DNA from 2 places in the Bacillus sp. FJAT-42376 genome. Region 2 is predicted to be linked to the other one. Evidence: riboswitches for the same ligand, from Rfam matches in the RefSeq annotation. Region 2 holds a riboswitch; the other holds the start of a gene.
What was found. Region 2 has a riboswitch for cobalamin ahead of CEF21_RS07485 (ribonucleoside-diphosphate reductase subunit alpha). Riboswitches for the same ligand answer to the same signal wherever they lie in the genome.

Region 1: another riboswitch for cobalamin. It lies ahead of CEF21_RS10200 (ABC transporter substrate-binding protein); the one in region 2 lies ahead of CEF21_RS07485 (ribonucleoside-diphosphate reductase subunit alpha).

What each region holds. Positions count from the first base shown of each region.
Region 1 is NZ_CP033906.1:2,022,985-2,029,083, reverse strand. Features, by position in the region: gene cbiB (adenosylcobinamide-phosphate synthase CbiB) at 1-618, opposite strand, end outside; gene CEF21_RS10210 (adenosylcobinamide amidohydrolase) at 611-2,074, opposite strand; gene CEF21_RS10205 (FecCD family ABC transporter permease) at 2,092-3,120, opposite strand; gene CEF21_RS10200 (ABC transporter substrate-binding protein) at 3,083-4,054, opposite strand; cobalamin riboswitch at 4,383-4,568, opposite strand; gene CEF21_RS10195 (NUDIX hydrolase) at 4,696-5,313, opposite strand; gene CEF21_RS21580 (protein YkpC) at 5,726-5,860, shown strand; gene CEF21_RS10190 (DUF1349 domain-containing protein) at 5,911-6,099, opposite strand, start outside.
Region 2 is NZ_CP033906.1:1,461,571-1,467,669, forward strand. Features, by position in the region: gene CEF21_RS07475 (hypothetical protein) at 1-147, shown strand, start outside; gene CEF21_RS07480 (ribonucleotide-diphosphate reductase subunit beta) at 551-1,597, opposite strand; gene CEF21_RS07485 (ribonucleoside-diphosphate reductase subunit alpha) at 1,610-3,859, opposite strand; cobalamin riboswitch at 3,992-4,171, opposite strand; gene dat (D-amino-acid transaminase) at 4,369-5,226, shown strand; gene CEF21_RS07495 (SGNH/GDSL hydrolase family protein) at 5,368-6,099, shown strand, end outside.

The DNA of each region.
Region 1 (6,099 bases), 560 kb from region 2:
AATCCAGTTCAAGACATCATCCAGCCTTGCGGAAGCCCAGCCGAATTTAAAAAACCGTTCACTTTTGTATCCAGCCATTGAATCAAGCGTGTTGACCAGTCTGTATAAAAGAGCAGCCGGAGCACCGCCAATGGCGGCCCAAAAAAGGGGGGCCGTTACTCCGTCACTCGTGTTTTCCGCAACCGTTTCAACCGTCCCTCTCACGATTTCGCTTTCCTGAAGGTCATCCGTCTCTCTCCCTACTATATAGGAAAGCTTGATTCTCGCCTTTTTAATGTCTCCCGTTCTAAGAGGAGCCTCCACATCCAGCGCCGCCTCTTTTAAACTCCGCTGAGCAATGCTAGTGAAGATAACAGCAGCTTCAAACAGGATCCCCGCTGCGGGATGAAACCCGTAACATATATGCTGAAGGGGTATGACCACTATAAGAACAGCCACAAGAAGAACGAGAACCATAAGGACGCCTTTCATTTTTTTGCAGCTCCCCTTATTCATCCTTTTTTCGAGAAAAGAAATCGCCCGGCCGAACCACCTGACAGGATGGGGCATCGATGGGGGATCTCCGAGTATACGGTCCAGCAGGACGGCTATCGTTAAAGCCGCAAGATGATTAAGCACGGCTTTTCCTCTTCAGGTATAGCTTGATGGACTCCGAGGTGCATTCATAAACGCTTTTTCCAATAGCTCTTCCCAGGTCAGTGGCCGTCCCTGCATAAGCAAGCTTTCTGCCTTGTTGTGTAGCGGCAATGAGAACACTGTCCGTTGTCGTTCCGGTTGCAATGGTCTTCGTTACAGGATCCTGGATGAGACAATCAGCCAGCGCCCGTGTTTTTGCCTCTGTAGCGGTGATGACGGCCTGTAAGAACGCTTCATCTGAACAAATTCCGTTCACAAACACCCAAGTGTTAATGGTTCCGGGTGAAACACTCAGTCCCGCTGATCCGCAGGAAGCATCCGCCGCGTTTCCGGTTCCCGCAGTAACGACGGTTAAAATCGAAAATCCATCCCCCTCTGTCATTTTCACGCTTGCATCCTCAAGCATGACGGCCGTCATCATACCGACCGTTTCATTCGGATCAAATCCTTTTGACTGGATAAACCGGATTAAGTCTAGCTGCGGATCACCGCATGGATCATTCACGCCGACATGCCGGTTCAAAAAGGTTGTATACCAGCCTATTCCTGCATGAACAACTGCCGAAGAAATGGTCTTTAGTGGGAATGGGGCTTTTAATGTTATGTATTCAGGCCGGATTGCAAGCATGGATTCAGTAATCTCCAGCTCTCTCCCCTGTTCGGCCGGGGAATCCAGAATAACCTGTGGACTTTCGTGGGAAGGGTGATAATGGCGTTTAATCCCCGCTTTGTACACTTCTTTTAAAGAGGGCTCCTGCAGAGCATCATAAGGCGTTCCGATCCCTGATACGTTTCCTTTGTCCAAAAGGAGCACACGGTCACAATACAGACTTGCCATATTTAAATCATGAAAAATGGAAACGATCGTCAAGTTCCGGTTCTTTGTCCACCCCTTCAGCCTCGAAAGGAGGCTCTGCTGAAACGCAAGATCCAAATGGTTGGTCGGCTCATCCAGCAGCAGGATATCCGGATCCTGGGCAAGAGCCTGAGCGAGAAAGACTCTCTGCTGTTCTCCCCCGCTCAAATCCTGAATGGACCTGTGTGCGAATTCCGCCACTCCTGTATCTTCCATGGCAAGATGCACGAGCTGTTCATCTTCAGTCGTCCATCTTGGCAAAATCCGGGCCTGATGAGGATAGCGGCCAATACTTACCGCCTCCTTCACCGTCATATCAAAGGCTGTATGGGTAAGCTGGGGAAGAACCGCCATCACCTTCGCCAGCTCCTTTGTTTGATAGGAGCCGACCGGACGATCTTTAATCCGGACTTCTCCCTTTGAAGCCGGATGAATACCGGACAGTATTTTCATCAGCGTCGTTTTGCCGCTCCCGTTAGGGCCGAGAATACCAAAGAACTCTCCCTTGCTGACAGAAAAACTGACTCCGTTCAATACATTTTTTTTCTCATATCCCCCGGATACAAGCTGAACTTCAATCATTTCTGGGACCTCCTTTCCTAAGACCGTCTTTTCTTCGCTGCTAAAATAAAAGCAAATACCGGCGCACCGGCAATCGCCGTAATAATTCCGATTGGGAGCTCAACCGGTGTTATCAGTGTCCTGGCAAGTAAATCCGCCAAAATTAAGAACCCCCCTCCGATGATCATCGATAAGGGAAGAAGATGGCGGTGATCACTGCCGAATAAAAACCTTGTCATGTGGGGAATGACAAGACCTGCAAATCCGATGGTGCCGGAAACGGCTACCGCGGAACCTGTAAGCATAGAAGCTGAAATCACAATCATGAGCTGCTTCCGCTTCACATTGACCCCGATATGCCGCGCCCGGTCCTCTCCGAAAGAAAAAGCATTCAGCTCCCTTGTATGCATGAGAAGAACGATGGCACCCAGAATGGTAAACGGAAGGATCATCTGAACATAGGGCCAGCCTCTCATTGATACGCTCCCGAGAAGCCAGTTCATCACCTGGCGAAGTTCCTCTCCGCTTAGTGCAATGATTAAAGAGATAAAGGAACCGAGAAAAGAATTAAAAATGACCCCTGCCAAAATCATCGTTTCCATGGATGTTCGCCTTTGAGCAATATAAGCAAAACCGAGTACGCCAAGCATGGTCGCAAAGCCTGAAGCAATGCTGATCACAGGAAGTGTAAAGTTTCCAAAAACATGGATTCCAAAATAAATCACACACACGGCTCCAAGGGATGCTCCGGATGAAACCCCGAGGGTATAAGGATCTGCAAGAGGATTCCGAAGCAGTCCCTGAAAGGCTGCACCGGCAAGCGACAAGGATGCCCCTACGAGTCCTGCCAGGATCACACGGGGAAACCGGATTGACATGAGGATATTCTGATTCGCATCAGAAGCAGCGTGTCCTCCAAATAAAGCAGACACAATCTCCTTAGGAGAAATAGCCGCTGTTCCAATCGAAACAGCGGCTATAAAAGAAATCCCCAAAAACAGTAGTGCGAAAGCATAGGGAATGATGCGGTTATTTTGTAAATACGTCCGGATAGATTGCGTTCGCAAGCTCTTCTACTCCTTCAATTAAACGCGGGCCCGGTCTTGTCACTTTATCCGAGTGCACGTCGAAAACTGCTTTTTCTTTGATTGCGGTCACACTTTCCCAGCCTTTTCTGCTCATGACCTGCTCTACAGGGTTCGGACTATAGTAGCCGTATGTAGTCACAATGACATCCGGATTCAACTTCACAATCGCTTCTTCTGACATTTTAGGCCAGCCGGACTGCCCTGCAGCAGCATTCTTCGCCCCAACCGTCGTCAGAATATCATTTAAAAATGTATCTTTACCGGCTGTATAAATCTCTGGTGAAGGAGACACCTCTGCAAATACGCTTTTCCTTTGATCTTCTGGGATAGCGGAAGCTTTCTCTTTAATCTCTGCCAGCTTTTTTTTCATGCCTTCAACTATTTTTCCTGATTCTTCCCGTTCTCCGGTAGCCTGTCCAATCATGTCGATCGATTCATATACTTTATCAAAGCTCTGAGCATCCTTAATAAGGATGACTTTAATCCCGGCATCTTCCAGCTGCTTCAGGCCGTCCGCTGAGTTGTGGGCACCTGACTCATGCGCCAGGACTAAGTCGGGCTGCAAGCCGATAATCTTTTCAACATTAAAATCCATTCCGCCGACTTTTTCTTTTTTTACAGCCTCTTCCGGATAGTTGTCGTTATCCGTTACACCGATAACCTTATCGCCAAGACCCATTGCAAATAGAATTTCCGTGTTGCTCGGAATAAGAGACACGATTTTCCCGGGTTCCTTTTCAATCGTTACTTCTTTTCCGGATGCATCCTTGATTTTTACTGGAAACTCCGCTTTTTCACTTTGAGCCGTTTGCTTTTCATTCATTTGTTCCGGTGCAGCAGAATCCTGACCGCAGCCTGAAATGATTCCCGCTGTCAGAAGCAGCACTGTAAATATGGAAAACAACCTATTCATTTTTTAGCCTCCATGATTTTTCATCCTCAATTTTTTGCCATCTTTGGCCATCTTACTGCCGGCTGTAAAACAAAAGCTGTGTTAAAGCAGGGTGCTGATACCCGGTTATCGGAGCGGAAGGCGGGAGACTCCTTCCCTGCAGCACCGCAGGCGCATAGAGCCAGTCCGGACCGCGCCTCAGAACGCCATGATCAACAGCCAAATTTAACGGGGCGAAAACAAAAAACACCTCCCTGGCAAAAGGAGATGACGGTTTATGTTATGGAGACTGCACAAGTCAATAAAAGACTTTCCGGTCAACGGTAACACCATCCTATCCTCGTAGGTATGCGGTGACGAGATGCAAGGCAGGTCTCCTGGCTCATGATCATCGCTCCCCGCTTTCCTTCCCATGCAAATCTGCACAGTGGAATCAAGCAGGTCACTCCCATTTACAGTGGCGGGACCGCGCCGGAATTAAACCGGCTTCCCTTTTAAGCTGATAAAAATCAGCACCTACATCTTATCGATATAAAAATTTGTACAAACGTATTATACACAACCTTGTAACGATTGTCAGTCTGTTTCTATTAATCGCACGGCTGATTCTGTCCATTTCCGCTTAATATGTCCGGGCCCGGAAGTTAATCCGGCTTCCCGCATCAGTCAAAATAAACTTCTTTTCGTCCATCCCAGCAGTACTCAAATAAAATCTGAATCTGACTTTCTGTAATTCTTCCTAGAGACAGCGGCGGGAGTCCATCCAGAGGGAAGAATCCTGCATCAAGCGTTTCCAGGCCTGTTTCAAGCCTGCCTCCCGTCTTCTCGCACAGGAAAAACATTTTATAGATATGATAGGCTCCGGGCGGATGAGGATGGCACTTCTTATCCATTACCGCAATCAGACGCTTCGGCTTTACCTTTAAACCAGACTCCTCGAACGCTTCCTTCGCTGCATTCTCCGACGGAGTTAACCCTATATCTGCCCAGCCGCCCGGAAGAGACCAGAGGCCGTCCATCCTTTCCCGTACAAGCAATAGTTTATTATCCTGAAACACAACGGCTCTCGAGTCAACTTTCGGAGTCTGATAGCCCGTCTCATTTGCAAACAGTCCCGGAAGCTTGTTCATCGGCACATCCGTATACTCTGAGACTATTTCCTGACTCAGTTCGCGCAGCCGCTCAAACCTTTCCAGATCAAACGGATCCTTTGAATAAGCAAGTCCTGCCTGCGACAATGACTGAATCTCCTTTGCCCACGTTAACCATTTCGGCTCCATCATGTTCCTCCTTTTATCCGGCACACTCTTTCTATTGTATCGTATGAAAGAATGAGTTGCATAGACACGGCGAATTGAGAGTTTCGTGCTATGAAACTTCAATCTCCTATCCTATTTTGCCATGCATCCAGACCGGGCAGGCGTATTTTCTCTTTTTATAAGGATCTGTTAACGTCTGATGTTGATTGGAGCGGAAGGTGCGAGACTCAAAGCTTGAGAGTGGCGGGACAGGTGAGACCCCGCAGTTGCAAAGCGGCAGGGCGTCCCCCAGGGATAAGCGAGTGCCTGCTAGCTGCAGTCAATTGCCAAGTTTAACAAAGTTTTAAAAAAAATAAAAAAACACCTTTTCAAACAGCTTGTCCCTGCCTTATATTTGGAAAGGATTTTTCAAATGTGCATGTGGAGGTTTGGAATGATGAGAGATATAGGAAGAAGAATTGTCATCAGTTTAGCGCTTGCCGGTATCATACTTGGAGGAATGAGTGTCTCATTCGCAAATTTGCCGGCTGAGCGACAACAGGAGAAGAATATCGCCGTGAGACCTTAGGAAATAAAAAAAGAGCAGCCGGATCACTGCCCGAACTGCCGCCTACATAATTATACGTTTTCTTCAATCCTGAAACCGCTGAATTCTGCTATGAAGCCATTTTTAATAGGGCTGCAGCAGTATATGCCGCACATGACCTTTTCATGAGGTTTCTGAAGCCTTGCTACCCGAAGCTGCTGCCACCTGTCTTTTAGCCATACTTCCACAAGATAATCCTGGCCTGTCCGGGTAATTTTGTA
Region 2 (6,099 bases):
GATATTCATGATATCCTCTCCCATCAAGAGGAAAGGGATGTCACCGAAGTCTTCAGCGAAAGTCCCGACCAGCCGGAGCCTGAGTGGCTGAAATGGCTGAAAGAGGAGCAGAAAAAAGATCAGGATGAAGAAGAGGAAGCGGAATGAACGAAGGAGGGGCTGCTGAAAGATATTCTTTAGCAGCCCCTCCTTTTTGAGGTGGGAGGACCCAGGTTTAGTATTTAGGTTTAGTACCTCGGTTTAGTACCCCGGTGCCAGTCCCGTACTTTATTAGCGGACGAAAGCTCTGGCACCAACTCTGTAAACCGTTGGCGCGCAAGGGGTTGAGGAGAGGTGCCTCTGTCCCGCTTTGCGGTGAAGCAGTGCGGGACTGACCCTGTGCCAGTCCCGCAATCTATTAGCGAATTAAAGCTCTGGCACCAACCCTGTGAACCGTTTCCACGCAAGGGATTGAGGAGAGGTGCCTCTGTCCCGCTTTGCGGTGAAGCATCGCGGGACAGACCCCATCATCCCATCATCCGCCACCCGTCACCCCAGCCAAAACCCACCATCATAAATCATCAAACCCATTATCCACGTTATTAACCTTCGTATACTGCCTTGATTTCTGTTCAAAGAAATCAGACTTTCCGAGGTCCACTTCTTCGTAGGCTTTGATCCACTTGAGCGGGTTTGTCCGGTAGCCTTCAAGCGGGCGGTCATAGCCGAGCTGATTGGAGCGGACGTTGGCATAGAATTTGATGTAGTCCTCCAGGTCCTTCATGCTGATGCCATCCATTTTGTTTCCGATCATATGGCGGCCCCATTCGATTTCAAGTTCGGCTGCTTCGACCATTGTGCTTTCGACAAAGCGTTTAAGGTCCGGTGTATCATACTCCGGATACTGGACAAGCACTTCTCTGAAAATTTTCACGAACAAATCGACGTGAATTTGCTCATCGCGGTTGATGTAGTTGATCATTGTGCTTGTGGCCACCATTTTCTGATTGCGGGCAAGGTTGTAAAAGAAGGCAAAGCCTGAATAAAAGAACAAGCCTTCGAGAATGACGTCGTACACAAGTGACTTCAGCAGGTTTTCCACGTTCGCATTTTCAGCGAAAGCCTTGTAGCCGTTGGTGACAAAATCGTTTCGCTTCCTCAGGATTTCCTCGCTTCGCCAATACTCGAATACTTCATCCTGCTTGCTTTTCGGGACGATGCTTGAGAGCACATAAGAGTAGGAATGATTGTGAATCACTTCCTGCTGGGCGAGCATAATCATGAGTGCGTTGATGCTTGAGTCGGTGATGTAGTCAGCGACTTTTCCGGCATAGTCGGTCTGAATGCTGTCGAGAAGGGCAAGGAGGCCGATGATTTTCAGAAAGGCATCCTTTTCGTGCTCCTCGAGATCCTTGAACTGCTTCACATCCTGGGACATGTTGATTTCAAACGGGGTCCAGAAGTTGGAGAGCATTTTCTTATATTTTGAATACGCCCACGGATAGGCCACGTCATCCCAGTTCAAAATGTTGGAGCTCCGGCCGTTGATCAGCGCTGTGGAACGGTTCGGCGCATCCGGATCCATTATGGTCCGCTGCGAAAGAGCGATGTCTGTCATCTGTTTTTCCTCCTAGCTCGCACAGGAATCGCAGTCTTCGATGAGGCTTGAGGTGGAGCGGACGTAATAAGTCGTTTTCAGTCCGGCGCTCCAGGCACTCATATGAAGATCAAGCAGTTCCTTTGCTTTAATCGTGTTCAATACATAAAAGTTAAATGAAATCGACTGGTCGATATGGCGCTGTCTCGCGGCGTTCTGTTCAATGCTCCAATGCTGGTCCGTGAAATAGGCGGATTTATAGTACCACGTCGTTTCCGGGCTTAAATCAGGTGCGGTTACCGGAATCTTGTAATCTTTCTTTTCCTCCGAATAGACCTTTTGGAAAATCGGATCGATGCTTGCGGTGCTTCCGGCAATAATCGAGGTGGACGCGTTTGGCGCGACAGCCATCAGGTAGCCGTTCCGCATACCGTTTTCCGCGATTTGCTGCTGAAGCGCCTGCCACTCATCCGATTGGTAGCCCCGGTTTTCAAAATACGTGCCGGTTGCCCAGCCTGACCCTTCAAAGGCCGGGTACGCTCCTTTTTCTTTTGCGAGTTCTGAGCTCGCCTGGATGGTTAAGTAAGAAATTTTTTCGTACAGCTGATTGGCATACTGGACGGCTTCTTCGCTTTCCCATTTGATGCCTTCGAGGGCTAAAAGATGGTGCCAGCCGAACGTGCCGAGTCCGATGGCACGGTATTTGGAATTGGTCAGCTTCGCCTGCAGAACCGGTATATCATTTAAATCGATCACATTATCGAGCATCCGGACCTGAATCGGGATCAGTCTCTCCAATACATCCCCGGTAACCGCTTTCGCGAGGGAAATCGAAGACAGGTTGCAGACGACAAAATCGCCGGGGGTTTTGACGGTGATGATTTTTCCATCCTCTGTATATTGCTCATCCATCGTTGTCGCGCTCTGGTTTTGGGTGATTTCTGTGCAAAGGTTCGTGCAGTAAATCATGCCTGCGTGCGAATTGGCGTTCATCCGGTTCACTTCGTCCCGATAGAACATAAACGGTGTTCCCGATTCCAGCTGGCTGATCATCATCCGCTTCATAATCTCAATCGCCGGTACTTTTTCTTTTGCTAAATCGGGATGGCGGACACATTCCCAGTATTTTTTACGGAAGCTGCCGCTGCCTTTTTTCTCGTCAAAATAATCTTCGAGGCTGAAGCCGAGTGTTTTTCTGACCTCATGAGGGTCAAATAAATACCAGTCGCCGCGTTCCTCTACCTGCTCCATGAATAAATCCGGGAGACACACCCCTGTAAACAGGTCATGGGTGCGGAGGCGTTCGTCCCCATTATTCAGCTTGGAATCAAGGAAAGAAAAGATGTCTTTATGCCATACATCAAGGTATACGGCAATCGCGCCTTTCCGCTGGCCGAGCTGATCAACGCTGACTGCTGTGTTGTTCAGCTGTTTCATCCATGGGAGCACGCCGGAGGATACCCCTTTGAATCCGCGGATATCACTGCCGCGGCTGCGGATTTTCCCGAGATACACCCCGATGCCGCCGCCGCTTTTGGATAGATTGGCAATGTCTGTGTTGCTGTCAAAGATCCCCTGGAGGCTGTCATCAATCGTATCGATAAAGCAGCTGGACAGCTGTCCGACGGATTTCCCGGCATTTGATAGAGTGGGAGTTGCAACGGTCATATATAGATTGCTCAGTGCCCAGTAGGCTTCTTTGACAAGGTGAATTCTGTGCTCTGCCGGCTCACCAGCCATCAGGGTCATCGCAATGATCATAAACCGCTCCTGGGGAAGCTCCATCACGTTCTTGCTGTAGTCGCGGGCAATGTAGCGGTCAGCAAGCGTCCGGAGACCGATATAGGTGAAGAGAAGATCACGTTCCGGCTCAATGGCCTCGCCAAGCTCGCTGATTTCTTTCGGCGTATACCTTTGCGGAATCAGGTCTCCGTAAATGCCGATGCTGTGGAGCTTATCGATCAATTCTAGAAAAGATCCGTACTTCGCCGGCCTCTCGTAGCCGCGGCTTCTGGCTGCTTCTGAATAAAGCTCGTCCAAATACAGTCGGGCACAAAGGTAAGTCCAATCCGGCTCGAGCTCTGATATGTTCGCCAATCCTTCTAAAATGGCGAGGTTCTTCATTTGTTTTTCTGTATATGTATCTCTCGCTGCGATGGCTTCCATCAATCTCTCTGTAAAAGAAAGCAAATCCAGGTGTGGGAAATCTTTTCCCGCTTCCTCGATCCATTGCATAAAATGCTGCTGATCAAATGGCCTTTTTACGCCTTTTTCATTCGTCATTACGGTGGTCATCGCCATCCTCCTCCAAGGGAAAATAAAAAATCCGCTCTTGGCAATTGAGCGGATCAAACGATAGAATAAAAGAGAATCTTTTACTTCCACCGTTTCATCTTCCCAATCCCCGGGAAAAGCGAAACATATCCAGCATCGGCAGGTCTCCTGACTTGTGCTTTTTCCTACTTTGAGCCCTTCCCGTACCAATTCGTACAGTGGCATGCCCATTTCGTCACACTTACAGTTGCGGGGACAGTTCCGGTATCTCACCGGATTCCCTTTTAAGCTAATCGTAGCACCGTTTGCTGTGGAATATAATCAATATATAGTAGTTTAGTTGAAGTTTGTTTTCTATATCTTGTGTTTTGTATAGATACATATTATCGGACAAGAATCATAATTTCAACTATTTCCCCTTAAAAATATTCTTTTTTATTTGCGCCGATGTGCTTGACAACAACTTGGTCTACCGTTTGTAATGGGAGAAACAAATCTGAAAATTCCAGAGGTGTCCGATGAAAATTCTCATGAATCAGGAACTGATCGACCGAGATCAGGCGAAAGTAGATATTGAAGACAGAGGCTATCAATTCGGAGACGGTGTTTATGAAGTGATCCGGGTTTATGATGGAGAAATATTCACAATGGATGAGCATTTAGAGAGATTGAAAAGAAGTGCCGGAGAAATCAAAATTTCGCTTCCTTATGATCTGGAGGAGCTGAAGGACCGTGTAAGGGAACTCGTTTCAGTGAACGGGGTTTGGGACGGCGGCATCTATATGCAGGTGACGAGAGGAGTCAGCGCCAGGAATCATCTCTTTCCAGGGCCGGATGTAAACGCCCAGCTTGTCGCCTATCCCATTCCGTCGAAACGTCCGGCAGAGCTTCAAAAGACCGGGGTTGAAGTCATCACTGCGGAAGATATGCGCTGGAAACGCTGCGACATCAAAAGCCTGAATCTTCTGTGGAATGTGATGGCGAAGCAGGAAGCGTCGGATGCCGGCAAATATGAAACGGTTTTTGTGCGGGATGGAGTGATTACGGAAGGAAGCTCCACCAATTTTTACGCGGTAAAGGATGGAACCGTCTACACCCATCCAGCCAATAACTTTATTCTGAACGGCATCACCCGCCTGAAAATTATCGAAGCATGCCGGAATGCCGGAGTAAAGGTTGTGGAAAAAGAAATCCCGGCAGCTGATCTCGATCAGTATGAAGAAGCCTTTATTTCCTCGACCACCATCGAAGTCATGCCGGTTGTCAAAATCGACAGCCGCCCATTCAGCAGCGGAAGGCCGGGACCTGTCACCTTGTCCATTCAAAAAGCCTTCAGAGACCTGCTTCCAGACCGGGAAAAGAATAGAATGGTATAACGGACGATTAACCCCCTGGAAATTGTGTTCCAGGGGGTTGAACATTTTTTCATTTCAACACATTGATGAAACCGCTTCTGTAAGCTTTTTCATCGATTTGAGGTACAATGAAAGAATCTCACTGAAAGGTGCAAACACGAAATGAAAAGTGTAAAACTGATAGCAGCCGTTTCATTGGCCGCAGGCATCGTATGGATAGGCGGTTTAGGATACACGATGAACAGCCAGTTTTTTCAGCAGCCTGCACCTCCCCCTAAAACAGATCCAAAAGAAGTGAATTCAAAGCCCGTTAAACAGAAGGATGAATACCTCGTGGTCGGCCTCGGCGATTCTCTGACCCGCGGAATCGGTGACGGAGACGGAAAAGGGTATGTCGGCTATTTAATGGATCATCTCAGAAGCAAGTCAAAAGAGAAGGTCCAGCTTTCGAACCTGGCGATCAGCGGCCTTAAATCACCCGGGCTCGAAAAGCAGCTTAAGCAGCCTGAAATTCAGCGTCAAGTCAGCGAAGCCGATGCCATCGTGATGACAATCGGGGGAAATGACTTATTCGCGGGCGGACAAGTCATGAATAACCTGTCCAGCGAATCGGTTGAGCAAACAAGAACGGCTTTCCTGAACCGGCTTGGCGGAATCTTTAAGCAAATCCGCACGATCAATCCGGATGCGACCATCTTTTATGTTGGCCTGTATAATCCGTTCAATGATCTTTCAAGCGGCTCCATGACCTCGTCCATTGTGAGAGACTGGAATTATTACACCGCAAAAGAAGCAGCAAAGTATAAGAAAACGATTGTCGTTCCTACCTTTGATCTGTTTGAACAGAATGTGAATGACTACCTATACAGCGATAAATTCCACCCGAACAGCGAG